Regions from separate parts of the Streptomyces sp. NPDC058697 genome, predicted to be linked through region 3. Evidence: riboswitches for the same ligand, from Rfam matches in the RefSeq annotation. Region 3 holds a riboswitch; each other region holds the start of a gene.
What was found. A riboswitch is a leader RNA that binds a small molecule or an ion and turns the genes downstream of it on or off. The one in region 3 is predicted to bind cobalamin.
Positions count from the first base shown of each region.

Region 1 (7,486 bases), on a different contig from region 3:
CTGGCCCCTGCCCCTAGCCCTGCCCCGGCTTCCGTCCGCGCGGCACGATCATGTCGGTGAGCAGTGCCGTGCCGGGGCCGAGGGAGCCCCAGTCGTCGCCGTGCCAGGCGAGGACCGCGATCGCCGACGTGGGGAACTTCGTCCGTACGTCGTCCAGCGCGTCGTCGAGGCTGTCGCCGGCCAGGGTCAGCACCAGCTCCTCCAGACCGGGGTTGTGCCCGACCAGCACCAACGTCTTGGTGTGCGTGGACACTTCGCGCACCGCTTCGAGCAGCTCGGGAACGTCGGCCGCGTACAGCCGCGGATCGTGGCGTACGGGAGGCGGTGTGCCCCACTGTCCGGCGGTCAGCTCCCAGGTCTGGCGGGCGCGTACGGCGGTGGAGCAGAGCGCCAGGTCGGGCAGGCAGTCGATGTCGGCGAGCACGCGTCCGGCGGCCGGGGCGTCGCGGCGCCCGCGCGGGGCGAGCGGCCGCTCGTGGTCGGGGACGCCGTCCGGCCAGGCCGACTTGGCGTGCCGCAGGACGACAAGGCGGCGCAGCGGGCCCGTTCCGGCGCGCGCGATCACGAGGGGGTCCCGCGGCCGATGTCACGGGTGAGTTCGAGCCCGAGGAGCCGGTCCGCGTAGGCGTACGTCTCGAAGCGGGCGCCGTCCGGGACGGTCCCCGACGTCTCCACCTTGCGCAGCACGGCGAGTACGGCGGGCACGTCCAGGTCGTCCTCCCAGGCGGCGCGCAGCTGTTGGCGTACGGGATCGGGGATGGGGCCGGACGGCCGGGTCGCCCAGGTGGCGACGGCGCCCCGCCAGCGCCTCAGGGTGTCCTCGGCGTCCGTGAGGGCTGCCTCGTCGAGCCGGAGGGGTTCGCGGCGGGGGCACGCGAGCAGGGCGAGGCGGAGGGCGGAGGCGCGCTCCTCGTCGTCCGCCACTCCGCCGGCGGCGTCGACCGGGGCGACCTCGACCCGCAGACCGTTCGCCGTCTCACTGTCCTCACCCGCACCGCCCGCCGACCCGGCCTCCGGAGCGCACACGTGCAGTACCTGCGCCTCGCCGAGGCCCGATCCGCTGTCCCGTTCGTCCTCGAACGGCCGGATGCCGAGCACCGCGGCCCGGGCCCGGAGTTCCGCGCGCCCCTCCGTGCCGGTCAGTACGGTCCAGACGGGCGTCCCGCTGATCTCCAGGGCGCGTACGAGGACGTCGGCGACCAGGAGCACGCGCAGGCCCGTGGTGTCGGGGCGCGGCACATGGGCCTCGACGCGGGTCAGGCCCCGGCGGGCAGGGGTGGCGTCGGTGGGCTCGCCGGTTCGGGCGTCGGTGATACGCAGCACGGGGTGAGCGTAGGCGCGTGCGGGGTCCGGCGCAGGGAGGCGGACGTCATTTCCGGACACGTGTTCGCGAATCACCGGTGTGGCCAGCACGATTCACCGGTGCGCCGGTCAACTCACGGTGCCCAGGAAGCGCACGTGCGGCCGGTCGTCGGGGCCCTCCCGTGTGACGGCGGCCCGGACCCCGTACACCTCGGCGATGAGCTCTTCCGTGAGGATGTCGCCCGGACCGCCGCAGGCCACGACGTGTCCCTCGCGCAGGACGACGAGCTGATCGCAGTACATCGCCGCGAGGTTGAGGTCGTGCAGGGCGACGACGCTGGTGACCGGGAGCGAGGTGACGAGGGTCAGCAGGTCGAGCTGGTGCTGGATGTCCAGGTGGTTGGTCGGTTCGTCGAGGAGCAGTTCGCGGGGTTCCTGGGCGAGCGCGCGGGCGATCTGCACGCGCTGCCGCTCGCCGCCGGAGAGGGTGTGCCAGGACTGGCGGGCGAGGTTCGTGAGGCCGGTGCGGTCCAGCGCGTCGCGTACGGCCCGCTCGTCCGCCTCGGACGCGGGGGTCCAGGCGCGGCGATGGGGTGTGCGGCCGAGCCGTACGACGTCCAGCACGCTCAACTCGACCTGGGTGTCGGCCTGTTGCTCGACCACGGCGACACGGCGGGCGATGTCGCGGCGGCCCAGTTCGGCGAGGGGGCTGCCGTCGAGGGTGACGACACCGGAGGCGGGAGCGAGGACCCCGGCGAGCAGGCGCAGCAGGGTGGACTTGCCGGAGCCGTTCGGGCCGAGCAGTCCGACGGTGGTGCCGGGGGCCGGGGTGATGCTGACGCCGTCGAGGATGACACGGCCGTCGGCGGTCCGTGTGACGCGGTGGGCGCGGAGTCCCTCTCCGGATACCGCCTGCGCGCGCCCGGCCTCCTCTGCGGCCTGCGCATGCCCGGTGCTCTTGATGTTCTCCGCCGTCATCACGCCCTCCGGGTCCGGTACAGCACCAGCACGAACACCGGTACGCCGATCAGCGAGGTCACCACGCCCACCGGCACCTCCTGGGGATCGAGGACGGTACGGGCCAGCGTGTCCACCCACACCAGGAACACCGCGCCCGCGAGGGCCGTGACCGGCAGCAGCCGGGCGTGCCCGGACCCCACCAACGCCCTTGCCGCATGCGGCAGTACGAGACCGACGAAACCGATCGCACCCGCCGAACTGACGAGTGCCGCGGTCAGCAACGCCGTGGCACACAGCAGCACCAGTCGCGTACGGGCCACGGAGACCCCGAGCGTCGCGGCGGCGTCCTGGCCGAAGGCGAACGCGTCGAGCGTGCGCGCGTACCCGAGGCACACCAGCAGCGTCACCGCGAGCACCGCGAAGCACACCCAGACGTCGGTCCAGCCGACCCCGCTCAGCGAACCGAGCAGCCAGAACAGCACCCCGCGGGTGGTCTCGGCGTCGGCGGCGGTCATCACGACGAAGGAGGTGAGCGCGGAGAAGAGCTGCATCGCGGCGACTCCGCTCAGCACCACACGGTCCGTCGCGCCGCCGAGCGTGTGGCTGAGCAGCAGCACGAGCCCGAACGACAGCACCGCGCCGAGGAACGCGCCCGCGGAGACCGAGACCAGGCCCCCGCCGACACCGAGGACGACCACGATCACGGCGCCCGTCGAGGCACCCGAGGACACGCCCAGGACGAAGGGGTCGGCGAGCGGGTTGCGCAACAGGGACTGCATCACCGCGCCGCACACGGCGAGTCCGGCCCCGCAAACGGCAGCCAGGAGCGTGCGCGGCAACCGCAGCTCCCAGACGATCCCCTCCCTGATCGGCGTCAACTCCGAGCTGCCCCAGCCGAGATGGGACGCGACCACGGACCAGACGTCACCGACCCGGATGTCCGCCGGACCGATGGTGATCGCGACGGCGACGGACACGAGGAGCAGGGCGACGCCCGCGGCGATGAGCAGTCCCAGGCGCGGCCGTGTCACCCGGTGAGCCCGAACTCCCGCAGGGCGGAGGCGACTTGCTCGACGCCCTCGACCGTGCGGATGGTCGGGTTCATCGCCTGCCCGCTGAGCAGGACGTACCGCTTCTTCTTGACTGCGGTCATGTTCCTGGTGACCGGGTCGGACTCCAGGAACTCGATCTTCTTCTTCGCGGACTCGGCGGTCTGCGACTTGCGCGTCAGGTCGCCGATGACGAGCACGTCGGGGTCGCGGTCGGCGACGGTCTCCCAGTTGATCTGGGGCCACTCCTCGTGCGTGTCGTCGAAGACGTTCTTCGCGCCGAGGGTCCGGGTTATGACGCCGGGCGCGCCGCAACAGCCCGCCATGTAGGGCGAGTCGGAGTTGGCGAACCAGTACAGGAGGGTGACGTCGGAGGCGTCGATCCCCGAAGTGGCCTTCTTCGTCCGCTGCTTGAGGTCGGCGACGAGCTGTTCGCCCCGCTTCTCGACGCCGAACACCGCGGCCAGGTCGCGCACTTCGCCGTAGATGGCGTCGATGCCGAGGGCCTTCGTCCGCGCGCCGTCGCCGCCCGAGTCGTTGTCCTTGCCGACGCAGTCGGAGGGCGAGACGTAGGCGGGCACGCCGAGCTTCTCGAACTGGTCCCGGGTGGCCACGCCTCCCTTGCCGAGCGTCGACACGAACGAGGCGGCGACGAAGTCGGGGTCTGCGTCCAGGACCCGTTCGAAGGAGGGGTTGTTGTCGGCGATCCGCTCCACCTTCGCGTTCGCCTTCTCCAGGCCCTTCATCACCGGGTCGGTCCAGGTCGCGGTACCGGCCATCCGGTCGGCGAGGCCGAGGGAGAGCATGATCTCGGTGGTGCCCTGGTTGAGGGAGACGGCCCGCTCGGGCGGCGCCTCGACGCGTACGGTCTGTCCACAGTTGTCGAGGGTGACGGCGACCCCGGAGTCCGTGCCGGACGACGAGTCTCCCGAATCTCCCGAACCGCAGCCGGTCAGCAGGAGAGCCCCGGTCAGGACGAGGGCAGCGGGACGGGCAAGACGTGCGACGGGCACGGGAGTTCCTCAGGCGTCGAGGGCTCGAACGCGGAGCCCGGTCGTACGGTGCTCCCCCGTCGGCGCGTGACCGCGGAGGCCGCCAGCAGGTCTTCGGACTCGGGGTCACCCGGACGAGGCGCCTTCCCGGACCGTCATACCGGTCCAGTGGCCGATGCCACGCCCGTCACCCTCACCGCTGCGCGTCAGCTCCGGATTCCCACCGGATTCCCTGACCCACGTACATGGGTTCGACTGGCCTCGGCAAGCTATCACGGCGGGTGTCACGGACCGGCGGACGGGCAGGCAGTACGGGCCCAGCAGCCGCTCCACCTGTTCCGGCGGTGTTCACGGCCACGCCACGCCCCTGCCCAGGGCCCTGCCCCCGCGGCCTGAATGAGTGGTTCCGCTAGTTGAGTCACTCGGAGGCACCGGAGGGCCGCCCCATGACCGGAACCGAAACGGCGGGGACCGCACCCACTCCCCCGCCCTCGTCCACACCCCCTTCCCCGTCCCCATCCCCGTCCCCGCCCGCGTCCTCGATCAACCGTCGGCGCTTTCTGCTCGCGTCCGGCGCCGTCGCGGCGGGAGCGACCGGAGGAGCGGCGGCCGTCTTCCCACGGCAGCGCCCGGCCCCCTCCGTGCAGCCCGCGGCGGAGAGTGCGGCCCCGCAGCCGGCCGCCGCCACCCGACGGCCGGCGCCGCGACGCGCGGCCCCGTACGCGACGACCACCCTGGAGACGACGGCCCGCCTCGGAGGCCGCGCGCACACCGACACCTACCGCCGGCTCGTCTCCGGCCCCGGCTGGCCCGTGGTCGTACGCGGAGAGCTCGCGCCTGCCGCCACCGGCCGCCAGGACCGGCGCACACCGCTCGCGTGCTTCGTGCAGTTCACCGACCTCCACCTCACCGATGTGCAGAACCCGCTGCGCACCGAGTTCCTGCGGTCGCGCAGGCCTGCCGCGTGGCGGGCCCAGGAGGCGCTGACGGTGGCGGGGGCGGTGGCGCTCGTGGAGCAGGTGAACGCGCTCGGCGGGGGCCCGTACACCGGCCTCGTGCCCTCGTTCGTGATGACGACGGGCGACAACATCGACAACAACTCCGCGATCGAACTGGAGTGGTTCCTCACGCTGATGAGCGGCGGCAGGATCACTCCCAACACCGGGGATCCGGCGGCGTACGAAGGCGTCCAGAACTCCGGCCTGCCCCTCTACTGGCACCCGGACGACGCGGCCCTGCGCGACCTGGACAAGCGGCGCGGGCTGCCCCGCATCCCCGGCTTCCTCGACGCCGCGATACGGCCGGTGACCAGCCCGGGGCTCGACATCCCCTGGTACTCCACGGTCGGCAACCACGACGACATTCCCGGCGGCTGTCTGTCCCCTGCGCTGGGCGACTTCGCCGTCGGCTCCCGCAAGCTGCTGTCGGTCCCGGCCACGGACGCGGCCGCCTACGCGAAGGCGCTGAACTCCGGCGACGACCCCAAGAGCGAGGTGCTCTCGGCGATCCTGAAGAGGCACACGGCCTCGGCGCGGACGGTCACGGCCGACGAACGGCGCCGACTGTTCACCCCGCACGACTACCTGGCCGCGCATCTCGACCCGGCCCACGCCGGTGCGGGCCCGGTCGGCCACGGCTACACGGAGAACAACCTCGACGGCGACCGGATGTACTACTCGTTCCGGGTGGCCGAGAACGTCATCGGCATCAGCATCGACACGACGTACCGCAGCGGCCACTACGAGGGCTCGCTGGGCACCGATCAACTCCGCTGGCTGGAGCGGACGCTGGCCGCGCACAGCTCCCGGTCCTACGACGCCGACGGCCGCCTCGTACGCAACCCCGGGGCCGACGACGCCCATGTGCTGGTCTTCAGCCACCACCACAGTCCGAGCATGACCCGCCGCCCCGACGCCGCCCGCACCGAGGAGCCGCGGCACGACGGTGCGGAGGTCCTCGCCCTGCTCCACCGCTTCCCGAACGTGGTGGCCTGGATCAACGGCCACAGCCATGTCAACCGGATCACTCCCCACGCGCACGCCACGCCCGCCCGGTCCTTCTGGGAGGTCAACACCGCCTCCCACCTGGACTATCCGCACCATGCCCGGGTGATCGAGCTGGCCGACAACGGGGACGGCACGGTGTCCCTGTTCGCCACCCTCGTCGAGTCCGCCGCCCCGCACCGAACCGACCCGGACTTCACCGACCTGTCGGCGGTGGGCCTCGCCTCCCTGTACCGGGAGCTGTCGTACAACGCCCCCGACCTGGCCACGGGCATGACGAAGGGCGTCCACGAGGGCTGGGCCGGCGGTCCCGGCGACCGCAACGTGGAACTGCTGGTGACCGCCTCGGCGTGAACCCGAGGAAGCCGATGGCGGGGGAATCACCGGGCCGCGCTCGCTGTTGTCGCGCGCAGTAGCCCTTGTACGTATCCCGCGTACACATCCCAAGGAGGCCGACCGTGTACGGCGACCCGGCAACGATCCGCAAGATCCTCAGCGAGTCCGGCGACACCTGGGCGATCGTCGGCCTGTCGTCGAACGAGCGGCGCGCCGCGTACGGCGTGGCGGACGTCCTCCAGCGCTACGGCAAGCGCATCGTCCCGGTCCACCCGAAGGCCGAGACGGTCCATGGCGAGAAGGGGTATGCCTCGCTCAAGGACATCCCCTTCGAGGTCGATGTCGTCGACGTGTTCGTCAACAGCGATCTCGCCGGCCCGGTGGCCGACGAGGCGGTCGCCATCGGCGCCAAGGCCGTCTGGTTCCAGCTGGGAGTCATCGACGAGGCCGCCTACGAGCGCACCCGCGCGGCCGGCCTCGACATGGTCATGGACCGCTGCCCGGCGATCGAGATCCCACGCCTGGGCTGACGCGCCTGACCCGCGCACACCCCATCGCACGGTGGGTGCGGGATGTGAACCGACTGCGGAACAGGGGCAGTTGGGCGGGTTATTGGTCTAGGCCAAACCGTCCTGCCCCAGTATCCTCATGCGTGGCCAGCGGCACACGATCCCCCCCACCCAGGTTGCGTGCTGGCTCGGGCGACACCCCACACAACCCTGCCCAAGGCAGCCGGGTGACTTCCCCATTCCCCGCCTCATGGAGGGTCACGGTGAAAGTTCGCACCCGAAGCACGGCGCTCATCGGCACCATCTGCCTCGTCGCATCCCTCGCCCTGACCACG
Region 1 covers NZ_JBHXSU010000008.1:250,226-257,711, forward strand. The annotation lists gene ACFWXQ_RS21565 (SixA phosphatase family protein) at 14-565, opposite strand; gene ACFWXQ_RS21570 (hypothetical protein) at 562-1,323, opposite strand; gene ACFWXQ_RS21575 (ABC transporter ATP-binding protein) at 1,432-2,280, opposite strand; gene ACFWXQ_RS21580 (FecCD family ABC transporter permease) at 2,280-3,293, opposite strand; gene ACFWXQ_RS21585 (ABC transporter substrate-binding protein) at 3,290-4,324, opposite strand; cobalamin riboswitch at 4,391-4,578, opposite strand; gene ACFWXQ_RS21590 (TIGR03767 family metallophosphoesterase) at 4,750-6,660, shown strand; gene ACFWXQ_RS21595 (CoA-binding protein) at 6,765-7,172, shown strand; gene ACFWXQ_RS21600 (PQQ-dependent sugar dehydrogenase) at 7,415-7,486, shown strand, end outside.
Region 1: another riboswitch for cobalamin. It lies ahead of ACFWXQ_RS21585 (ABC transporter substrate-binding protein); the one in region 3 lies ahead of ACFWXQ_RS33940 (cobalamin biosynthesis protein).

Region 2 (7,486 bases), on a different contig from region 3:
CGCGGCGATCGGCATCGGTGCGCTCGTGCCGGCCGCGATCATGTCCATCGCGGCGGCGAACCTCTTCACCCGCAACATCTACAAGGACTTCATCCGGCCCGACGCGACGCCGGCCCAGGAGACCAAGGTCTCCAAGCTGGTCTCGCTGCTCGTGAAGGTGGGTGCGCTGGTCTTCGTCCTGACCATGGACAAGACGGTGGCCATCAACTTCCAGCTGCTGGGCGGGATCTGGATCCTGCAGACCTTCCCGGCGCTGGTCGGCGGGTTGTTCACCCGGTGGTTCCACCGGTGGGCGCTGCTCGCCGGGTGGGCGGTCGGGATGCTGTACGGGACGGTCGCGGCGTACGGAGTCGCCTCGCCGACCCAGAAGCACTTCGGTGGTTCCTCGGAGGAGATTCCCGGGATCGGGGAGATCGGGTACATCGGTCTGACGGCGTTCGTCCTGAACGTGGTCGTGACGGTCGTCCTGACCTTCGTCCTGAAGGCCGCCAAGGCGCCCGAGGGCATCGACGAGACGTCCCCCGAGGACTACACGGCGGACGCGGGCGACAAGGGTGTCCAGGTCGAGCTGCCGCCGGCCACCGCGGGGGCCAACCACTAACCCCCGCTGCGCAGTTCCCCGCGCCCCTAGGTACCTAGGGGCGCGGGGAACTGCGCGACAAGCCCCCACCGGGCCCGCACCCGACAACGCCCCCTGGCCACACCGCAGTCCACGGTTACGCTGGTCCGCGTGACCGCGAGCTCGCCGATCGTCCTCGACAGTGACCCCGGCATAGACGACGCCGTGGCCCTCCAGTACCTGCTCGGCACAGGCAGGTGGGACCTCAGGGCCTACACCTCCGTGGGCGGCAACCTCCCCGCCGAGCAGACCTACCGCAACGCCCGCGCCCTGGCGAGAGCCCTCCGTATCGACACGGACGTCCCGGTCCACCGCGGAGCGGCCCGTCCGCTCACCCGCCTCCCGTACATGGCCGCAGGTCACTTCCACGGCCCCGGGGGCCTCGGCCAGGAGACGCTCCCCGACTCGACCGCCGGGCACCTGACGGAGTCCTCCGCACAGGCGCTGCTGCGGCTCTCCCGGGAGCACGAGGGCGAGCTGACCGTGTGCGCCACCGGCCCGCTCACCAACGTGGCCATCGCGCTCCTGGAGGACCCGGCCTTCGCCCGCCGCGTGAAGAAGTTCGTGTTCATGGGCGGCAACGCGCAGGTGCCCGGAAACATCACCCCGGTCGCCGAGTTCAACATGTGGGCGGACCCGGACGCCGCCGAGGTGGTGCTCTCCTCCGGCATCCCGTTCACCATGGTCGACCTGGACGCCTCGCACCGCTGGCTCTTCGGCCCCGCCGACCTCGCCGCGCTGGAGGCGGCGGGGACGGGCGCGGCGCTCGCCGCCCGGCTGCTGCGGGTCTACACCGACTCCTACCGCCGCCACGGCGGAGGCGACTCCTGCCCGCTGCACGACCCGCTCGCCGTGGGCGTGTGCGCGGACGAGTCGTTCGTGACGCTCGCGGAGGGAGCCGTCGTCGTCGAGTGCTCCAGCGAACTCACCCGCGGCCAGACCGTGTTCGTCCCCTCGGCCGCCCAGCGGAACTACTACACCGAGTCGCCCGCCCTGACGGCCCGCACCCGCCTCACGGGCCGCGTGGCCCTCGGCCCGGGCCCCCGCGACTTCACGAAGGACTTCGTCACGACCCTCCCGCAGTGGCCGGCCGTGGGCTGAGCCCGCCCCTGGGAAAAACTCGGCGACCTCTGTCGTACCCCTCGGGCACACTGCCAAGCATGACCATCGTGATCAGGCGGGCGAGGCCCGAGGAGTACGAGGCTGTGGGCGAGATCACCGCGCAGGCCTATCTCGGCGACGGGCTGCTCGACTTCGGGGAGAGCGACGAGTATCTGGGCGAGCTGCGGGACGTGGCGAAGCGGGCCGCCGCGGCCGACGTACTGGTGGCCGTGGTGGGGGCGGGCGCGGGCGAGCGGGTCGTCGGCGGCGTGACCTTCGTCCCGTCCGGCGGGCCGATGGCAGACATCGCGCGCGAGGGCGAGGCAGAGATACGGATGCTGGCGGTCGCGAAGGAGGCCCGCGGGCACGGGGCGGGCGAGGCCCTCGTGCGTGCCTGCGTCGACCGCGCCCGGGCCACGGACGGCTGCATACGCGTCGTGCTGTCCACCCAGCGCACCATGCACAGCGCCCATCGCATCTACGGACGCCTCGGCTTCACCCGCGCCCCCGACCGCGACTGGAACCCGGTCCCGGACCTCGACGACATCATGCTGCTCACCTACGAATTGACACTCTGACACCCTCCGAAGCCGACACGACACAAGATGTGGGGGTGCTTCCCGAGCCCGGCACAAGATGTATGCTCATGCTCGCTGTCGCCGCAGGGGAATCCGGTGCGAATCCGGAACTGTCCCGCAACGGTGTACTTGTGCATGTCTGTCCCCAGAGGAGAGCCGTGCGCCTGGTCAGTCCGAGGACCTGCCGACAGCGTGCCCAGGCCACCCGGCCCGGGTGCCATGACGTCCGGGCCTCGCGGAGTGGGCCGGTGGACGCGGCGTACCGCTGCGCAGAGCGTGTACCCCCGTGTGCCCCGAACCCCTCTCCCCGCAGGCCCCGTGCCGAGCGAGGGAGAGCCCCACGTGACCATCGCGCCAGCCGATCCGGTCTCAGCGAAAGCGCCCCAGTACCAGCAGGACAGGGCCGAGGCCGACGGACCGGGAACCGTGTTGCTGCGGACCCTGACCGACCTCACCGCCGACCTTCCCGACGCCGATCCCGGCAGGGTCGCCGCCGCCGCGCTGCGCGGCCGGTCCTCCGTCGGGGCCGACGGGATCACCGCGGAGCTGCGCGAGCTGGCCACGGAGTCGGCCGCGGGCCTCATCTCCGAGGACCCCGTGTACTCGAAGCTGGCCGCCCGTCTGCTGACGATCGGCATCGCCGAGGAGGCCGCCTCGCAGGGGGTCAGGTCCTTCTCCGAGTCCGTCGCGGTCGGCCACCGCGAGGGCCTGATCGCCGACCGCACCGCCGAGTTCGTACGGACCCACGCGGCCCGTCTGGACGCGCTGATCGACCTCGAAGGTGACGACCGCTTCGGCTACTTCGGCCTGCGCACGCTGCACAGCCGGTATCTGCTGCGGCACCCGATCACGCGGTCCGTCATCGAGACTCCCCAGCACTTCATGCTGCGTGTCGCCGCCGGCCTCGCCGAGGACGACTCGACCAGGTCCGTCGACGAAGTGGCCGCGCTGTACCGGCTGATGAGCCGCCTCGACTACCTGCCGTCCTCCCCCACGCTCTTCAACTCCGGTACGCGGCACCCGCAGATGTCGTCCTGCTACCTCCTCGACTCCCCGCTGGACGAGCTGGACTCCATCTACGACCGCTACCACCAGGTCGCCCGGCTCTCGAAGCACGCGGGCGGCATCGGTATCGCGTACTCCCGTGTCCGCTCGCGCGGTTCCCTGATCCGCGGGACGAACGGGCACTCCAACGGCATCGTCCCGTTCCTGAAGACGCTCGACGCCTCGGTGGCCGCCGTGAACCAGGGCGGCCGGCGCAAGGGCGCGGCCGCGGTCTACCTGGAGACCTGGCACTCCGACATCGAGGAGTTCCTGGAGCTGCGCGACAACACCGGTGAGGACGCCCGGCGTACGCACAACCTGAATCTCGCGCACTGGATCCCGGACGAGTTCATGCGCCGGGTCAACGAGGACCGCGTGTGGTCGCTGTTCTCGCCCTCCGACGTGCCCGAGCTGGTCGACCTGTGGGGCGAGGAGTTCGACGCCGCCTACCGCAAGGCGGAGGACCGGGGCCTCGCCAAGAAGACGATCCCGGCCCGCGATCTGTACGGCCGCATGATGCGCACCCTCGCGCAGACCGGCAACGGCTGGATGACCTTCAAGGACGCCGCCAACCGCACGGCCAACCAGACCGCGCTGCCCGGCCACACGGTCCACTCCTCCAACCTCTGCACGGAGATCCTGGAGGTCACGGACGACGGGGAGACGGCGGTCTGCAACCTCGGTTCGGTGAACCTGGGTGCCTTTGTCGACACAACGACAGGTGACATCGACTGGGAGCGGCTGGACGCGACCGTCCGTACCGCCGTCACCTTCCTCGACCGGGTCGTCGACATCAACTTCTACCCGACCGAGCAGGCGGGCCGTTCCAACGCCAAGTGGCGGCCGGTGGGCCTGGGCGCGATGGGTCTGCAGGACGTCTTCTTCAAGCTGCGGCTGCCCTTCGACTCCGCCGAGGCCAAGGCGCTCTCCACCCGGATCGCCGAGCGCGTCATGCTCGCCGCGTACGAGGCGTCCGCCGACCTCGCCGAGCGCAACGGCCCGCTGCCCGCCTGGGAGAAGACCCGTACGGCACAGGGCGTGCTGCACCCCGACCACTACGACGTGGAGCTGAACTGGCCGGAGCGCTGGGCCGCGCTGCGGGAGCGGATCACCTCGGTCGGCATGCGCAACTCGCTGCTGCTCGCGATCGCGCCCACCGCGACGATCGCGTCCATCGCGGGCGTCTACGAGTGCATCGAGCCGCAGGTCTCCAACCTGTTCAAGCGCGAGACGCTCTCCGGCGAGTTCCTCCAGGTCAACGCCTACCTGGTGGCGGAGCTGAAGAAGCTCGGCGTGTGGGACGCGCAGACCAGGGAGGCGCTGCGCGAGTCCAACGGCTCGGTGCAGGGCTTCGCCTGGGTGCCGCAGGACGTGCGCGATCTGTACCGCACGGCGTGGGAGATCCCGCAGCGCGACCTGATCGACATGGCGGCGGCCCGGACGCCGTTCCTGGACCAGTCCCAGTCGCTGAACCTGTTCCTGGAGACGCCGACCATCGGCAAGCTCTCCTCGATGTACGCGTACGCCTGGAAGTCGGGGCTGAAGACGACGTACTACCTGCGCTCGCGCCCGGCGACGCGCATCGCCCGTGCCGCGGGTTCCTCCACGGCCGCGGCCGCCCCCATCCCCGTACAGGCGACTCCCGCGACTCCCGACGAGGACGCCGTCGCCTGCTCCCTTGAGAACCCCGAGTCCTGCGAGGCCTGCCAGTAATGACCACCGCTCCCGACAAGACCGTCAAGGCTGTGCTCAATAAAAACCTGCTCGACCCGGGCTTCGAGCTGACCCTGCGTCCGATGCGCTACCCGGACTTCTACGAGCGCTACCGGGACGCGATCAAGAACACCTGGACCGTCGAGGAGGTCGACCTCCACTCGGACGTCACCGATCTGGCGAAGCTGTCACCGGGCGAGCAGCACATGATCGGCCGGCTGGTCGCGTTCTTCGCGACGGGCGACTCGATCGTGTCGAACAACCTGGTGCTGACGCTCTACAAGCACATCAACTCCCCCGAGGCGCGGCTGTACTTGAGCCGTCAGCTCTTCGAGGAGGCCGTGCACGTCCAGTTCTATCTGACGCTGCTCGACACGTATCTGCCGGACCCGGAGGACAGGGCCGCGGCCTTCGACGCGGTGGAGTCCATCCCGTCCATCCGCGAGAAGGCCGAGTTCTGCTTCAGGTGGATCAACGAGGTCGAGAAGCTGGACCGGCTGGAGACGAAGGCCGACCGCCGCCGCTTCCTGCTGAACCTCATCTGCTTCGCCGCGTGCATCGAGGGGCTGTTCTTCTACGGTGCCTTCGCGTACGTCTACTGGTTCCGCAGCCGGGGTCTGCTGCACGGTCTGGCGACGGGCACCAACTGGGTGTTCCGCGACGAGACGATGCACATGAGCTTCGCCTTCGAGGTCGTGGACACCGTCCGCAAGGAGGAGCCGGAGCTCTTCGACGACCAGCTGCAGGAGCAGGTCACCGACATGCTCCGGGAGGCCGTCGAGGCCGAGCTGCAGTTCGCGCGCGACCTGTGCGGTGACGGCCTTCCGGGCATGAACACCGACTCGATGAGGCAGTACCTGGAGTGCGTCGCCGACCAGCGCCTGGCGCGCCTCGGCTTCGCTCCGGTGTACGGCTCCGAGAACCCCTTCTCCTTCATGGAGCTGCAGGGTGTTCAGGAGCTGACCAACTTCTTCGAGCGCCGGCCCTCGGCGTACCAGGTGGCCGTGGAGGGTTCGGTCGGCTTCGACGAGGACTTCTGATCCTCGCGGTGTCCCTGCTCGGCCTCCCTGAGCTGACGGTCGATGCGCCGGTCGCGCACGATGCCGATCACCGAGGGGAGGACGAGCAGGACCAGGATTCCGAGGACGAAGAGCATTGAGATCAGGCCTTCCAGCTGTGTCGTTTCCATGGACACCACTGTCGCGCCGATTACTCCTTACCGTGAGTGGCAGCACTGCCGCACACCCTCGATTTCCTGCCAGATCTGATGCACACTGGCAGCATGCTCAACAACGTGGCCGTCGTCCTGCTCAACGGCGTGCATCCCTTTGAACTCGGCGTCGTCTGCGAGGTCTTCGGCCTCGACCGCAGCGACCAGGGCCTGCCCGTGTACGACTTCGCGGTCGCCTCCGCCGAGGGGCCGACCCTGAGCACGCACGCCGGCTTCTCCGTGCACACCGAGCACGGGCTCGAACGGCTGGAGAGCGCCGACCTGATCGCCGTACCGGCCGGGAACACCTATGCGACCAGGGAGTATCCGCCGGAGCTGCTCGACGCGCTGCGCCGGGGCGTCGAGCGGGGTGCCCGGGTGCTCAGCGTCTGCTCCGGAGTGTTCGTGCTCGCCGCCGCGGGGCTCCTCGACGGACGGCGGTGCGCCGCGCACTGGCGGCACGCGGACGAACTCGCCCAGCGGTATCCGCGCATCGACGTCGAGCCGGACGTCCTGTACGTCGACGAGGGCCCGGTGATCACCTCCGCCGGCACGGCCGCGGGCATCGACGCCTGTCTGCACATCGTGCGCGAGGAGCACGGGCCCGAGGTCGCCAACGCCATCGCGCGCCGCATGGTGGTGCCCCCGCACCGGGACGGCGGCCAGGCCCAGTACATCGAGCGGCCGCTGCCGCGCTCGCAGTGCGACACGGTCGGCGAGGTGCTCGTCTGGATGGAGCGCCACCTCGACCAGGAGGTGACCGTCGAGCAGCTCGCCGCTCGCGCGCACATGTCCCCGCGCACGTTCGCCCGCCGCTTCCAGCAGGAGACGGGCACGACTCCGTACCGCTGGCTGCTGCGTCAACGGGTGCTGCTGGCCCAGGAGTTGCTGGAGGGCACGGACGAGACGATGGACTTCATCGCGGACCGCACGGGGTTCGGGACCGCGGCCGCGCTGCGCCACCAGTTCGTCCGCTCGCTCGGGACGACCCCGAACGCGTACCGGCGCACGTTCAGGGGCACGGAGGCCGCCTGAACGCGCGCCGCAGCGTGATGCGGCGGTGGTTCAGTCGTTCGCGACGATCGGGTACCGCGGCTCGTTCTCGGCCATCTGCCGCAGCGCGTCCTTGCGCTCGCGCTTGGAGAGCCGGTCGATGTACAGGTACCCGTACAGGTGGTCCGTCTCGTGCTGGAGGCAGCGCGCGAAGTAGCCGGTGCCGCG
Region 2 covers NZ_JBHXSU010000025.1:4,065-11,550, forward strand. The annotation lists gene mctP (monocarboxylate uptake permease MctP) at 1-601, shown strand, start outside; gene ACFWXQ_RS37780 (nucleoside hydrolase) at 731-1,720, shown strand; gene ACFWXQ_RS37785 (GNAT family N-acetyltransferase) at 1,780-2,298, shown strand; cobalamin riboswitch at 2,331-2,502, shown strand; gene ACFWXQ_RS37790 (ribonucleoside-diphosphate reductase subunit alpha) at 2,641-5,055, shown strand; gene ACFWXQ_RS37795 (ribonucleotide-diphosphate reductase subunit beta) at 5,055-6,095, shown strand; gene ACFWXQ_RS37800 (hypothetical protein) at 6,008-6,244, opposite strand; gene ACFWXQ_RS37805 (helix-turn-helix domain-containing protein) at 6,338-7,300, shown strand; gene def (peptide deformylase) at 7,331-7,486, opposite strand, start outside.
Region 2: another riboswitch for cobalamin. It lies ahead of ACFWXQ_RS37790 (ribonucleoside-diphosphate reductase subunit alpha); the one in region 3 lies ahead of ACFWXQ_RS33940 (cobalamin biosynthesis protein).

Region 3 (7,486 bases):
GCCGCCGGCGGCGAGGACCGTGGCGACCAGCGCGTCGGCCTTGCCGAGGATTTCGTAGAGGCCCGTGTCGGCGTCGCGCAGCGAACCGCAGTACACGGCAAGGGCGTTGGCGCCCCGGGCCTCGATCGCGTCGCACAAGGTGTCCACGAAGGCGGTGTTGCCGCTGAGTTGGTGGGCCCGGTAGAAGAGCACGCCCACGGTCGGACGGCCCTCGACGTGCGCGCGCTCGCCGTGGACCCCGAACTCCGGCATCTTCCGCGGCTCTTCGAAGCCCTCGCCCGTCAGCAGCACGGTGTCGGACAGGAAGCGGGCCAGCTCGGTCAGGTTCTCCGGGCCGCCCTCGACGAGATAGCGCAGTGCCTCCGCGACGACACCGGCGGGCACGGACGACTCGGCCATCAGCTCCGCGTCGGGGACGGACTCCCCGCCCAGCAGCACGGTCGGGATGCCGGACGCCTTGAGCGCGGCGAGCCCGTCCTCCCAGGCGCGCTTGCCGCCGAGCAGCCGTACGACGGCGACGTCCGCGCCCCGGACCAGCGCGGGAAGCTCCTCCGCGACATCCACGCGGGTCGGATTGCCGATCCGGTACGCGGCGCCGGCGGCACGCGCCGCCAGCAGATCCGTGTCGGCGGTCGACAACAACAACACTGTGCTCATGCGGGTGCTCCCGGTGGAATGAAGGGCAGTCCTGTCGGCGCGCCGGACTCGATGAGCCGCCACAGCGCGTCCGTGTCCGCGTGTTCCTCGATCAGATCGCCGAGCCGGTCCAGCTGCTCCTCGCGCAGCGACCCGAACGACGTGTCGGCGGCCGGTACGAAGCGGCGCCCCGCGGCGGCCGCCACCTCGCGAAGGAAGGCCCGGCGGAAGCCGTCCGACTCCAGCGAGCCGTGCCAGTGCGTGCCCCAGACCTCGCCGACCCGGCAGCCGTCCAGGAAAGGTTCCCCGCCTGTGACCCGGGCGACCCCGTGATGGATCTCGTACCCCTCGACGGGCTCGCCGAGCGCCACGCCGACCGGCCGGGTCAGGGTCTTCTCCCGTGCGAACCGCACGCGCACGGGGAGGAGTCCGAGCCCGTCCACCTGGCCGGCGTGCGACTCGACGTCGTCGTCGATGTGCTCGCCGAGGATCTGGAAGCCACCGCAGACACCGAGGACGGGACGCCCTTCCGCGGCCCTTCTGGCGAGGGCGTCCGCGAGGCCGCGCTCGCGCAGCCACTCCAGGGCCCTGACCGTGCCGCGGGTGCCGGGCACGATGACCAGGTCGGCGTCGACGAGTTCCTCCGCCCGGTCCACGAACCGCACGACGACGCCCGGTTCGGCGGCCAGCGCGTCTACGTCCGTGAAGTTGGACATCAGCGGGACCGCGCAGACGGCGACTCGCAGGATGTCCTCGCCGACGGGGGAGGAGACCTCGGACTCGCGGACCGAGCCCCTCAGCGAGACCCGGAGCCCGTCCTCCTCGTCGATGCCGAGACCGTGCTGGAAGGGCAGGACCCCGTACGTACGACGCCCGGTGAGGTTGTTGAGCATGTCGAGACCGGGCTCCAGCAGGGACACGTCCCCGCGGAACTTGTTGACGAGGAACCCGGCGACGAACTCCTGGTCCTCGGGCGAGAGCAGCGCCACGGTCCCGAAGAAGGAGGCGAAGACACCCCCGCGGTCGATGTCGCCGACGACGAGCACGGGCAGCCGCGCGTTGCGCGCGATGCCCATGTTCACGATGTCCGTCCGCCGCAGATTGATCTCGGCGGGACTGCCCGCCCCCTCACAGATCACCGCGTCATACGTGCCCCGCAACTCGGCGAGGCACTCCAGGACCGTCCCGAGGAGCTGTTCCTGACGCCCGCCGTGATAGCCGCGGGCACTCATCTCCCCGACAGGTTTGCCCATGAGGACGACCTGACTGCTCCGGTCGCTGCCCGGCTTGAGCAGTACGGGATTCATGAGCGCGGTGGGCTCCACGCGCGCGGCCTGCGCCTGCATGGCCTGCGCCCGCCCGATCTCGGCGCCCTCCCGCGTGACGAACGAGTTGAGCGACATGTTCTGCGCCTTGAAAGGTGCGACTTTGACGCCCTGCCGCACCAGCCACCGGCAGATCCCGGCGGTGACGACGCTCTTGCCGGCGTCGGAGGTGGTACCGGCGACGAGCAGCCCGCCACCCGTTCCCCCGCTCGTTCCCCGGCTCATGAGGTACGCCCCTTCGAGCGAAGGCCGTTGACGAGCAGCCGTCCGGCGACACTCACGCCGAGCGCGAGCCAGCCCACGCGCCGCGAGAGCCGCACGGCCCGCTCGATGTCCCCGACCTCCACGGCCCGCCCCTCACCATTGAGTACGGGCCGGTGCTCGACCCGTCCCGCGTACGAGAGCGTCCCGCCCAGCCGCACGCCGAGCGCCCCCGCGAACGAGGCCTCGACGGGCCCGGCGTTGGGGCTCGGATGCTTGACGGCATCCGCACGCCAGGCGCGTACGGCCCCGCGCGGATCACTTCCCGCGGCGGCGGCGAGGACGGCGGTCAGCCGCGCCCCCGGCCACCCCGCGACGTCGTCGAGCCGCGCGGAAGCCCACCCGTACCGCCGGTACTTGGCGGACCTGTGCCCGACCATCGCGTCGAGCGTGTTCACGGCACGGAATCCGACCAGCCCCGGCACACCGGCCGCGGCACCCCACACGAGGGCGCCCACCACGGCGTCGGAGGTGTTCTCGGCGACGGACTCCACGACGGCCCGGGCGATCCCGTCGGCGTCCAGCGCTTGCGGATCCCGCCCGCAGAGATGAGGCAGCCGCTCCCGGGCCACCTCGATGTCCCCGGCGGCGAGCGCCCCGCCGATGGCCCGGGCCTCCCGCCCGAGCGAGGTCCCGCCGACAACGGACCAGGTGGCGGCGGCGGTCAGGGCGACGGACGCGGCACGAGAGGGACGTACGGAACGCCCGGCGAGCGCGGCGAGCGAGGTGGCGCCACCCACACACACGGCGGTGTGCAGCGCGCCCCACCCCCGGTGGTCCCGCCACAGCACCCGCTCCACGGCTCCCGCGGCCCGTCCGAACGCGGCGACCGGATGCCCCCGGCGGGGATCGCCGAGCAGCAGGTCACCGAGAAGGCCGGCGGCGGCGCCGTACGCGAAGACGCGATCGGCACGCATCGGTTCAGCCGACCGTCAGATCGGGCACAACCGTCGCTGGAAAGGCACTTGGGCAGCCGGGCATGGCGATTTGTCCTCACTCAGGGTGTCCGCGCCCTGGTTCGACGAGACCGACGGCGAGAGTTCCTGGCTCCCGGGGTATCGATTCCCCGGTAACAGTGGCGGGACCGCGCCGGATTCGCACCGGCTTCCTCTCCTGCCGCCGTACATGGCTCCGGCAGTCCACCACGCCCACGAACACCCGTCAACTTGCTGTTGACCTGCGACGGGAGAGTGTGCTGAGGCCCACATCGCCGCTCACGCGGACACGACTGCGCCCCGCCGACCGAGGGGTCGACGGGGCGCAGTCGTGCGTGACGGAGGTGCCGTACGCGTCAGGCGACGATCAGAGAGATGCCGTACGCCACCGCTGCCGCGCACGCGGCGAAGCAGGCGTACGCGCCGGTGACCGCGAGGGTCGCGGTGCCGCCCTGGGCGGAGGCCGACTCGCGCTTGGAGAGGCCGACGATGCCGAGGGTGAAGAGGCCCACGAGGGCGACGGTGACGATGAGGCTGACTCCGAAGACGGAGCCGAGGGCTGCCCAGTCGATCTTCATGCTGTGGGTTCCTTACACCGTGGCCGTACGGACGGGCTCGGTGGCGTCCGGGCCCGGGATGGTGGTCTTGAGGTCGTCGGCCGCGGCGACCGTGCCCGTCGGCGGCGGGGTGACGGCGGCGATGGCGGTGGTCACGACGCCCGCGGGCTCGCCGCTGACGTCGTTCACGTTGTCGACGGTGACGGGCTGGCGGCGGGAGAGCGTCCAGATGACCGCCGAGCCCGCGATCAGCAGCGCGCCGGTGAGGACGATGCCCCAGGTGCCCTGCTTGGTGAGGAACTCGGCGCCCGCGCCGACCAGTCCGGCGGCGGGGAGCGTGAGGCCCCAGGCGACGAACATCCGGGTCGCGGTCGACCAGCGGACGACGCCGCCCTTGCGGCCGAGGCCTGAACCCATCACGGCGCCGGAACAGGACTGGGTGGTGGAGAGCGAGAAGCCGAGGTGCGAGGAGGCCAGGATGACCGTCGCGGCGCTGGTCTGGGCGGCGAAGCCCTGCGGCGGCGCGAGGTCGGTGAGGCCCTTGCCCATGGTGCGGATGATGCGCCAGCCGCCCAGGTAGGTGCCGAGCGCGATGGCGATACCGGCCGAGACGATGACCCACATGGGGGGATTCGACCCGGGCGCGAGCACACCGCCGGTGACCAGGGCGAGCGTGATGATGCCCATGGTCTTCTGCGCGTCGTTCGTGCCGTGGGCCAGCGAGACCAGGCCCGCGGAGGTGATCTGACCCGCGCGGTAGCCCTTGGAGGTCGCCTGCTCACCGGCCTTGTCGCTGATGCGGTACGTCAGCCGGGTGGCGAGCATCGCGGCGAGTCCGGCCACCAGCGGCGCGGCGATCGCGGGGAGCAGGACCTTGGTGACGACGGTCGAACCGTTCACCGACGACCAGCCGGCCGACATGACCGCGGCACCGATCAGGCCGCCGAACAGTGCGTGGGAGGAACTGGAGGGCAGACCCAGGAGCCAGGTCAGCAGATTCCACAGAATGGCGCCGACGAGCGCCGCGAAGATCACTTCGGTGCGGATGCCCTCTTCGTTGATGATGCCGCCGGAGATCGTCTTGGCGACCTCCACGGAGAGGAACGCACCGACGAGGTTCAGCACGGCGGACATGGCCACCGCCGTCTTGGGCTTCAGGGCACCTGTCGAGATGGTCGTCGCCATCGCGTTGGCCGTGTCGTGGAAACCGTTCGTGAAATCGAACACGAGAGCGGTAACGATCACGATTCCGAGTAGGAGCGTGATGTGTTCCATTTACCCAGGCTTCTCTTGGATGTCAGTGGCACGGGGACCGTAGGTAACCTGGATGAACGGAAGATGAACTGAGATGGGCTTCAGGGTGTCTCAATAGAGGTGCCGCCACTCCATTTGTGTCGGAGCGGCGGCAAGAGGTCTCGAACAGAGGCGGAATTCAGGGGTCCGCTACCCCTACTGTCCCCTCGCGAACGCCCTGAGCTGGTTCAGGGATCCGTTGAAGAGATTCTGGTCACCCGGCAGGCTCCCGCCGTTGTCGTACTGCCAGAAGGTCCAGAAGTTCCAGCCGGACGGCAGTGACCCCGCCGTCGAGCTGTAGCGGGCCAGCCACAGCGGATGGTTCGCGGCGAACGCGGCGCTGTTGCCCGTGCACATCTTCCACCAGTTGTAGTTGGTGTAGATCACCGGCCGCCGGCCCGTCTGCCGCTTCACCTCGTTGCTGAAGGCCTTGATCCAGCTCACCATCTTGCTCTTGCTCAGGCCGTAGCACTTCTTCTTGCCGTACGGGTTGTACTCGATGTCCAGCGCGGGCGGCAGCGTCCAGCCGTCCGCGCGCCAGCCGCCGCCGTTGCGCACGAAGTACGCGGCCTGTGCCGTCCCCGAGGACTTGTGCGGCAGCGCGAAGTGGTACGCCCCGCGGATGATGCCCGCGCCGCGTGCCCCGTTGTACTGCTGGTTGTAGTACGGATTGCGGTACGTGTGCGATTCGGTGGCCTTCACATAGACGAACTTGGCGCCTTTGCTCTTCGCGCTCGACCAGTTGACGTTCTTCTGGTGCGAGGACACGTCGTGGCCCTTGGGCTTGGCGGCCGCCGAGGCCGGCACCTCCGCGAGAGCGGTGCCGCCGAGCGCCAGCGTCGCCACGGAGGCGGCGACGAACCGGGCGCGCTGAAGGGACGGTTTGCGATCACGAGCCATGTTTCCCCCCGGAATGGCGACGTGCACGAAAAATCTCCCAGAGGCTACTGGAAGATCCTTGGAAGCCCGTCGCATGCCGGTCATTCGCTCCCGGCAGGCGATTCATGCCCTTGTGCGACCTTTCGGATGCGCCGGTTCAGCCCTAAAGTGCCCCGCCCGCCCCGGGGTTGAGCTGCGCGGCTGGCAGGATCGCCGCATGGCTGAGCAGCGGCGGGACACGGGAGACGGACGGGACGCGGGGGAGCGGGACGCGCCCCCGGCGCGGGAGGCGCTGGAACGGGCATGGGACGACATCGTGGCGACGGCCCGCCGGACGGCGGACGAGGGTCTGGTCGTCGGCACCTCGGGCAACGTCTCGGTACGCGTGGGCGACACCGTCCTGGTCACGCCGAGCGGAGTCCCGTACGACCGGCTGGCCCCCGAGGACCTCTGCGGGGTCTCCCTCGGCGGCCGGCAGGTGCTCGGTTCGCTCGTTCCGACAAGCGAACTGCCCATGCATCTGGCGGTCTACCGCGTCACGGACGCGCGGGCGATCGTCCACACCCACGCGGTGCACGCCACGGCCGTCTCGACCCTCGTCGCGGAGCTGCCGCTCATCCACTACATGGCCGCCGCGCTCGGCGGTCCCGTCCGCGTGGCCCCCTACGCCACCTACGGCACGGAAAAGTTGGCCGAGAACATGCTCCGGGCCCTCCGGGACCGCACCGCCTGTCTCCTTCAGAACCACGGCACCCTCACATACGGAGCCACTCTCCTCCAGGCCTACGACCGCACGGCCCAACTGGAGTGGATGTGCCGCCTCTGGCTGACCGCCTCGTCCCTCCCCGGCCACACACCGACGCTGCTGACCCGCGAGCAGGTGACGGAGGTGGCGGAACGCCTTGAGGGGTACGGCCAGGGACGGTGACGGGGGCACGCCCACGGGGGGTGGGCGTGGGGGGCGTGCGTGGGGGTGGGTGTGTGTGTGTGTGTGTGTGGCGTGCGTGGGGGGCGTGGGGGTGGCTGGGCGTCGGCGGGGCCGAGGTCGGGGCGGTGACGCTGGCTGGGCGGGGAGGGGCGCTGATGGGGCGGGGCGGTGACGGGCTTGGCGGTGGCGGTGGCGGTGGCGGTGATGGGGCTTGGCGTTGGCGGGGCTGGGGTGCTGCCTGGGCGTGGCCGCCGGCCCTGACCGGGTGGGCTGCCGTGCCTGATGTCCGCCGCAACGGCGCGCAGCCGACGCCACCATCCCGGCGGTGCCGATCTCGCCGATCCGGCGGATCCCATCGATCCCACCGATCCCACCGAACCGTGGTGATCCCACCGAACCCACGGATTCCGACGGCCCCCTTCCACCCCCCACTCCGCCGAGCCGCACCGGAACACTCCTGCCCCGCTCCACTGGCCGACAGCGGGCTCCGTCAGGAGACTGGACCCGTGCGCACCGTGAATCCGACGGCAGCAGCCGTCACCGTCGCCATAGCCGGCGCAGCCACCGTCGCCGCCACGGTGGCGGCCGGCCGCTTCGCCAGCGACGCCGCTCTCAAGGCGCCGCCGGGCAAACCGCTGCCCACCGAACCCCGCCTCACCGTGCACTCCACGG
Region 3 covers NZ_JBHXSU010000019.1:63,784-71,269, reverse strand. The annotation lists gene cobN (cobaltochelatase subunit CobN) at 1-657, opposite strand, end outside; gene ACFWXQ_RS33945 (cobyric acid synthase) at 654-2,186, opposite strand; gene ACFWXQ_RS33940 (cobalamin biosynthesis protein) at 2,183-3,139, opposite strand; cobalamin riboswitch at 3,237-3,373, opposite strand; gene ACFWXQ_RS33935 (hypothetical protein) at 3,514-3,735, opposite strand; gene ACFWXQ_RS33930 (anion permease) at 3,748-4,989, opposite strand; gene ACFWXQ_RS33925 (lysozyme) at 5,164-5,907, opposite strand; gene ACFWXQ_RS33920 (class II aldolase/adducin family protein) at 6,104-6,814, shown strand; gene ACFWXQ_RS33915 (alpha/beta hydrolase) at 7,321-7,486, shown strand, end outside.

Region 4 (7,486 bases), on a different contig from region 3:
GCGCTCACCAACGCGCGCAAACACGCACCCGGAGCGCGCGTACGTATCGAGATCCTTCAGATCGGCCAGGACACCGAGGTCACCGTCACCAACACCGCCCCCACCCGCCCCGCCCTCGCCCTGCCCGGCTCCCGGCAGGGTCTCATCGGCCTGCGCGAACGCGCCGAGCTGCTCGGCGGCACCTTCGAGAGCGGACCGACGGACGACGGCGGCTACCGGATCCGCCTGCGCCTGCCCACCCACCCCGGCTGAACACCCCGCGCCCGGCTGCCGGCTGCCGCTCCCCCGACCGGCGGGGGTCGAACCCCCGGCCGGAGGGTGGTGACCGCACTGGCCGACCGACCAGCGTGGGAGGTGCGCGCAACGAGTGCGCACTCCGTTCTTGACGGGAAGGCAGAGGCGAAGTGGAACACAAACGCCCCCTGGTAGGTCGTCGTGGCCTCATCATCGGTACCGCCGCGGGAGTCGCGGCGGGCTCCCTCGCCGTGTGGTCGGCCGGCGCGGCTCAGACCGAGGCACCCACGCCGGACTCGGGAGGCACGCGGGGAGCCGACCTCGATGTCGTCGTCATTGGTGCCGGAGCCGCAGGACTCAGCGCGGCGCGAGTACTTGCGGACGCCGGGAAGAGGGTGACGGTCGTCGAGGCCCGCGACCGCATCGGCGGCCGCCTGTGGACCCAGCCGGACGCCATGTCCGTCCCGATCGAACTCGGGGCGCAGTTCATCCACGAGCCGAACGCCTCGACCTGGAAGTTGGTCCGCAGCCAAGGCCTGAAGACACACACCCACGCCCACACGTTGTCCCGTACGCGCGTGGGCGCCCCTTGGAAGAAGGACACCATCGAGCGTCCGTACAACTTCCAGGTCATCGGCGGTTACAAACAGATCCTGGCGCCCCTCGCCCACAAGCTGTCCATCCGGTTCAACACCGTGGTACGGCGGGTGGAGCACACGCCCGGCAGGGTCGTGGTCCATGCCGAGCGGCAAGGGCGCCGCGTCACCTACCGGGCCCGGGCCGCGGTGGTGGCCGTGCCTGTCGCCGTACTGGCCGCCGATGCCGTGGAGTTCTCCCCGGCGCTGCCGAAGGAGAAGACGGACGCCTTCAAGGCCGTGCCGCACTTCGCGATCTCGAAGGTCCTGATGGAGTTCGACAGGCCGGTGTTCCCGGAGGATGCCGATCACGTCGTCGAGGCGGATGTGCCGTGGTGGCTGATGAACGCCGCCATGGGACAGCCCCGCCACTCGGGTCGGATCGTCTTCGCCGGGGCCGAGGAGGACGAAGCCGAACGGCTGCTGGCGCTGCCCGCCCGGAAGCGTCACCGGGAGTTCCTCGAAGTGGTCCGGGGCATCGCGGGCGACCGGAGCCTCACGCCCGTCAAGGTCATGGAGCACGAGTGGGCGAAGGACCCCTTCGCCCGCGCCGCCTTCACGGACTCGGAGCGGATCACGGGCGCCCGGGAGATCTACGAGCCGGTCGGCGACACCCTCTTCTGGGCCGGAGTCATCACCGATCAGGTCGACTTCTCCCACGACAGCGGCAACGAGGCCGCCGCCCAGGTGCTCAACCAGCTGGGCCGGCCCAGGGCCTAGCTCTGTCGCACCCGGCTACCGCCGTACCCTCGGCATGCCCAGACCGATCCACGAGATGATTTCCCGCTGGATCTCGTTGTTGCCGCCGCCGAAGGTGAAGATCACGGCTGAGCGGTAGCCGCGCTCAAGTTCGCCATGGAGAACGGCTCCCGCGGAGCCCTCCTTGAGGACACCGGCCACGGCGACGACCTCCATGAGCCAGGCGTAGGCGTCCCGGCGGGCCTCGGAGCCGTACACCTTGACGGCGGAGGCGTCCTGCGGGGTGAGCGTGCCCTCCTGGACGGCGTTCACCATCTGCCAGTTGAGGAGTTTCATCGCGTCGAGCTTCGTGTGGGTCTGGGCGAGGCGGCGGCGCACCCAGGGGAGGTCGACGACGCGGCGCCCGTCGGCGAGCTTGGTCTCCATGGCCCAGCGCTGTACGTCGTGCAGGGCGCGGATGGCCATCGTGCCGTGCGCGGCGAGGGTGACCCGCTCGTGGTTGAGCTGGTTGGTGATCAGCCGCCAGCCCTTGTTCTCCTGGCCGACACGGCGGGACGCGGGGACGCGGATGTTCTCGTAGTAGCTCGCGGTGGTGTCGTGCGAGGCGAGGGTGTTGATGATCGTGCAGGAGTAGCCGGGGTCGGAGGTCGGCACGAGGAGCATGGTGATGCCCTTGTGCGGCGGGGCGTCGGGGTCGGTGCGCACGGCGAGCCAGACCCAGTCGGCGGTGTCGCCGTTGGTCGTCCAGATCTTCTGGCCGTCAACCGTGTAGTGGCCGGTGTCCTCGTCGCCCTCCCTGACCGCCTTGGTCTTCAGCGCGGCCAGGTCCGTGCCGGCGTCGGGTTCGCTGTAGCCGATCGCGAAGTCGAGTTCGCCGGAGAGGATCTTCGGCAGGAAGTACCCCTTCTGCTCGTCGGTACCGAACTGCATGATCGTCGGCCCGACCGTGTTGAGCGCCATCAGCGGCAGCGGTACGCCGGCCTGGGCGGCCTCGTCGAAGAAGATGAACTGTTCCATCGGGCTCAGACCGCGCCCGCCGTACTCCTTCGGCCAGCCCACGCCGAGCCAGCCGTCGGAGCCGAGCCTGCGGATGGTCTCGCGGTAGAAGCGCTTCTGCGCCGCCGGGTCGCCGTATCGGGCGTACACGTCCTCGGGGACCAACTCCGCGAAGTAGGCGCGCAGTTCGGTGCGCAACCGCTGCTGCTCCGGCGTGTATTCGAGATGCACGGCGCCTCCTGGCTCCCACTGGCCCGCTCGTTCGGCCACCCGGACCTGACGGCGCACACCGTAGAACGTGTTCCAGAAATTGGGAATGCCGGTGACGTACACACTCATGCGATAAGGCCCCGGGAATGTGCTCCCGGGACCCCTTCGGCTGCGTGAACGGATCAGTGCGCGACGGGAGTTGCCCGCCCTTCGGGTGCCTTCTCTCCCTCGGCCCCGGCCGTCCCGGGAGCCAGCACGCGCTCCGCGAGCAGCCCGAAGACCAGGCCGTACGCGGTCCACAGGGTCACCTGGATGGCCAGGGTCGCCAGGCGGTACTGCCACAGCAGGGTGGCGGGGAAGCCCTCCGGCGCCTCGTTGAACGACGGCAGGAACGCGTACGCCAGGCCGACGGCCAGGACGAAGGACGCGCCCGCCGCGAGGGTGGCGTTCCAGTTGCCCAGGCGCGGTGCGAGGCGCTTGCCGAGGATCACCGCGGCGACGGCCAGCAGCACGCTGAGCACGATCATCAGGAGGAACAGCGCGGTGCGCTGGTTGAGGGTGTCGGGGTCGCCGACGGCGGGCGGGTTCGCCGGGTACTTGAGGAACGGCACCAGGTAGACCGCGACCAGACCGGCGCCCGCCAGCAGCAGCGCGCTCGCGCGCGGCCCGAAGCGGCCGATCCTGCCGAGGGCGAAGCAGTACGCGAGTGCGGCGATGCCGCCGAACGCGACCCCGTAGACGAGGACGCCGGTGGACAGACCACCGGTGGACTGCATCGCACGGGTGACGAGTTCCTCGCCGCCGTGTTCGTGGGCGTGGGCCTCCTCGAACGCGATGGCCTCGTCCACGCGGGGTTCGCCCAGGAAGTAGGCGACGACCAGGGCGAGCACACCCGCGGCAAGACCCGCGAGCATGCCCCGCACCAGGAGATTTCTGACGGTGACGGAGTTCATTGGGTTGTCCTGTCGGTTCTTTGTCGCCGTCAGTGGCAGGGGAAGCCGAGCAGGTGGCGGGCGTCGTGCACCCACTCGTGCACGCCCTCGCCCGAGACCAGGGAGGTGGCGCCCTGTTCGGCACCGACGAAGTAGAGCAGCACCAGCATCAGGATGCCGAGGAAGACCGCCCAGGGAGCGATCGCGCCGATCGGCAGCTTTGCGGGTACGTCGGGGGTGGTTACGGTCGGCTGAGCGACGGCGGACTGCGCCATGGCAGGACCTCCTGGGGGAACTCGCGTCCCATCTCGGTGGTGCACAGGACGACGGCCACGGGTCTGACTTGCTCGACCTCCGCCTCCCCCGGTGGAAGGCGGTTGTGCGGGGCTTACAGTGGCGCGACCGTGCCGGATTCTCACCGGCTTCCGTCGTACCGTCGTCAATATCGACGAGAAGGTACCGCGAAGCGGAGGCGCGGCCAAGGGCGCATGGAATGCCGGGGGCGCGCCGGGGCCCTGGTCACGCCCCCAATTCCCGGTACGGACAGGGGTGTTGAGCACGTGTGGAACGTGAGGGCGGGACGATGACCAGCCGAGTGATGTTGATCTCACCAGCGATGAGCGCGGCGTTGCGGGAGGCGCGTTTCGACGACGGATGTCCCGTCGACCCGGCCGGGCTGCGGCTCGCCGAGGCGGCCGCGGGCTCGCTGCCGTCCGCCGACCGGGTCCTGGTCTCGCCCACCGTTCGCTGCCGGGAGACGGCGGCGGCCCTCGGGCTCGACGCCCTCGCCGTCACCGAGCCCGACCTGGCCGGGCTGGACGTGGGCCGCTGGCGCGGGGCGACCCTCGCCGAGGTGAGCACCGACGAACCCGAGGCCGTGGGCCGCTGGCTGGCGGACCCGTCGTCCGCCCCGCACGGCGGCGAGTCGGTGAGCGGGCTGTGCGAGCGCGTCGCGAAGTGGCTGGAGACGGTGGCGGATCCGGGTTCCGGGGCTTCAGCATCCGACTCGGCTGGGGGTTCACGACCAGGCTCCGTCCGGATCATCGCCGTCGTCGAGCCGGAGATCGTACGGGCCGGGGTGGTGCGGGCACTCGGGGCCCCGGAGCCGGCGTTCTGGCGCGTCGACGTGCCGCCGTTGGCCGCGACGGAGTTCAGCGGGCGGGCCGGGCGCTGGAACGTACGGGTCGGGAGAGCGCTCGGAGAGTGAGGCGACGGCGAGCGCCCGACTGAACGCTCCTCGGGACGCGGCACCTTGGGGGCGTGGCGTTCCTCGGGACGCGGCACCCAAAACTCACCGCACGGGACCTCACCTCAGCAGGGCGAGGAATTCCGTGCAGGCGCGTGCGCAGTCGCGGCAGGCCTCGGCGGCCTTCTCGGCGCCGGGGTTCCGGTCGAAGACATGGGCGGTCTCCAGGCAGACGGCACGACACCACTCCACCTGGGCGCGCATCCCGGCCTCGGCCTGTGTGACCTGCTCGGCCAGGGCACGGCAGGTCGCGTCGCAGACCTCCGCGCACAGGATGCCCTTGCGCCGCAACTCCTGTTGGTCGTCGGGGCCGTCGAGTTCGGCGAGGCTCGCGCGCAGGGCACAGACCCGTGCGCACTCGGTACATGCCTGCGCACAGGCGAACCGGTCCTCGAGGAAACGAACGAGTTCCTGCTGCTCTGTTAGTGACACACGGTTCGGGTAGCCGGGCATCGCCACGCCAAACCCGCCTTCGCACGGCCCAGGCGCGCCCCAACGGGGCCAGAAGCGGCTGAGCGTGTCGAAGTTATTGACGTGGTCACGGCCGCCCTCTACGTTCTGACCGGTTTACCGAACCGCGTTCGATATATCGATCCATGCTCAGTCCGGGCACGCCCGCCCTCAGCCGTACCACGTTCCGCGACTCGGACGTCATCACGGAACCGCGTGCGTCCGACCACCCCCTGCCGCCCGCCAGGGACCGGCTCGTCCCGAGGGACGGCACGCCCGTCGGCACCCGCTTCTGAACCACCCCGTGGACCCCGGGACGGACGACCCCGGGCCCACGGGACTGGCACATCCAGCACCAGCAGCACAGTCCGAACTCCGAACGAGGAGAGCCGCACATGATCACGCCAGACAACTCCCACAGACCTGCCACCGCCCCGGACGCGACCGGCGCCGCCCGCCCCTTCGCACCCTCCCGCCGGAGCCTGCTGCGGGCGATGGCCGCCCTGCCGGTCTCGGCGCTCGTCGTGGGCGGACTGCCCGGCCTGCTCGGCTCGGCCTCCGCGGCCGCGCCGCCCCGCGGATCGGCCACCCGCTACACCATCGTGCCGTTCCTCAACAGCAACGACGGCACGGTGAACGTCTACCAGTCGGACGACGCGACGGACTTCCGGCTCCTCAGGGCGTCCGCGTACACGCCGCCCGCGGGCCGCATCCGCGACGCCAGCATCTTCAAGCACACGGACGGCTACTACTACATCACCTACACCACGCACACCTGGCAGGACACCAGCACCACCATCGGCTTCGCCCGCAGCTCCGACCGCAGCAACTGGACCTTCCTGTACGACTACACCGTGCCGATCGCGAACCTGTCGCGCGCCTGGGCGCCGGAGTGGTTCGTCGACAGCGACGGCAGCGTGAACATCCTCGTGTCCTGCTCGGTCACCAGCAACGAGTGGATCTTCACTCCGTATCTGCTCAAGGCCACCAACTCCGCGCTCACCGCCTGGACTTCACCGGTGGCGCTGTCCGGCATCGGCGCCAACCACATCGACACGTTCTTCGTGAAGACCGGCTCGACGTACCACGCCTTCACGAAGAACGAGACGTCCAAGTACATCGAGTACGGCACGAGCACCGCGCTCGCCGGGCCGTACACGATCAGCAGGACGGGCAACTGGGCGGGCTGGGGCGGCACTCGGGAGGGCGCCGCGCTGATACAGCTCGACAACGGCGCGTGGCGGATCTTCTTCGACGGGTACGGCGACGGCAGTTACTACTACAGCGACAGCTACGACACCTTCGCCACCTGGAGCGCGCCGAAGGTACTGCCGGGCATCTCGGGGACGGCACGCCACTTCACGGTGATCAAGGAGACGGTGTCCGGTGGTGTGACCCTGCCGACGGGCGTCACCCGCTACCTCCAGTCGGGCAACTTCACCACCCGCTACTGGCAGGAGCAGTCCGCCCTGCTCAACCTGCCCGTGCTGACCAGTTCCAGCACGACCGCGGAGAAGCAGGCGTCCACGTTCACGATCGTGGCGGGCCTCGCCGACGCGAACGGCTACTCGTTCCGCAACGCGGCCGGCAACTACCTGCGGCACTGGGACTTCCGGGGCCGCTTCGACGCGAACGACGGCTCGTCGACGTTCGCCAGGGACGCCACCTTCATCGCCCGCGCCGGCACCTCCGTACGCCTGGAGTCGTACAACTACCCCGGCTATTACCTGCGCCACTACAACTACCAACTCCGCGTCGACCCCTCGGACGGCACGGACCTGTTCCGCCAGGACAGCTCGTTCGTGGCGGTGACGCCTTTCTGACCTGCGCGGCAACGTCGTCCGACCTAAGCCGTTGCACATCGGTTGCACAGTTGCAGCGGCCGATGGTGCAGCGGTGGCCGCTCGCCCGATGAGTTCCGAGACCGCCACTTCCTCCAGTCCTTCTGTCCAGCGACGGCTGGGCCTGCGGCATCGGACGGGCGGCTGGCCGCGGCTGTGGTGGTGTCCAGCCGGCCTTCACGACGAGACCACAGCCCGCCATGTGGGTGTTGCCTGGGCTGTGGTCAGGGCTCTTCCACTTCG
Region 4 covers NZ_JBHXSU010000004.1:140,746-148,231, forward strand. The annotation lists gene ACFWXQ_RS11455 (sensor histidine kinase) at 1-252, shown strand, start outside; gene ACFWXQ_RS11460 (flavin monoamine oxidase family protein) at 405-1,589, shown strand; gene ACFWXQ_RS11465 (acyl-CoA dehydrogenase family protein) at 1,605-2,795, opposite strand; gene ACFWXQ_RS11470 (CbtA family protein) at 2,957-3,727, opposite strand; gene ACFWXQ_RS11475 (CbtB-domain containing protein) at 3,757-3,981, opposite strand; cobalamin riboswitch at 4,017-4,159, opposite strand; gene ACFWXQ_RS11480 (histidine phosphatase family protein) at 4,290-4,913, shown strand; gene ACFWXQ_RS11485 (ferredoxin) at 5,013-5,405, opposite strand; gene ACFWXQ_RS11490 (hypothetical protein) at 5,549-5,698, shown strand; gene ACFWXQ_RS11495 (AbfB domain-containing protein) at 5,897-7,225, shown strand; gene ACFWXQ_RS11500 (PQQ-dependent sugar dehydrogenase) at 7,468-7,486, opposite strand, start outside.
Region 4: another riboswitch for cobalamin. It lies ahead of ACFWXQ_RS11475 (CbtB-domain containing protein); the one in region 3 lies ahead of ACFWXQ_RS33940 (cobalamin biosynthesis protein).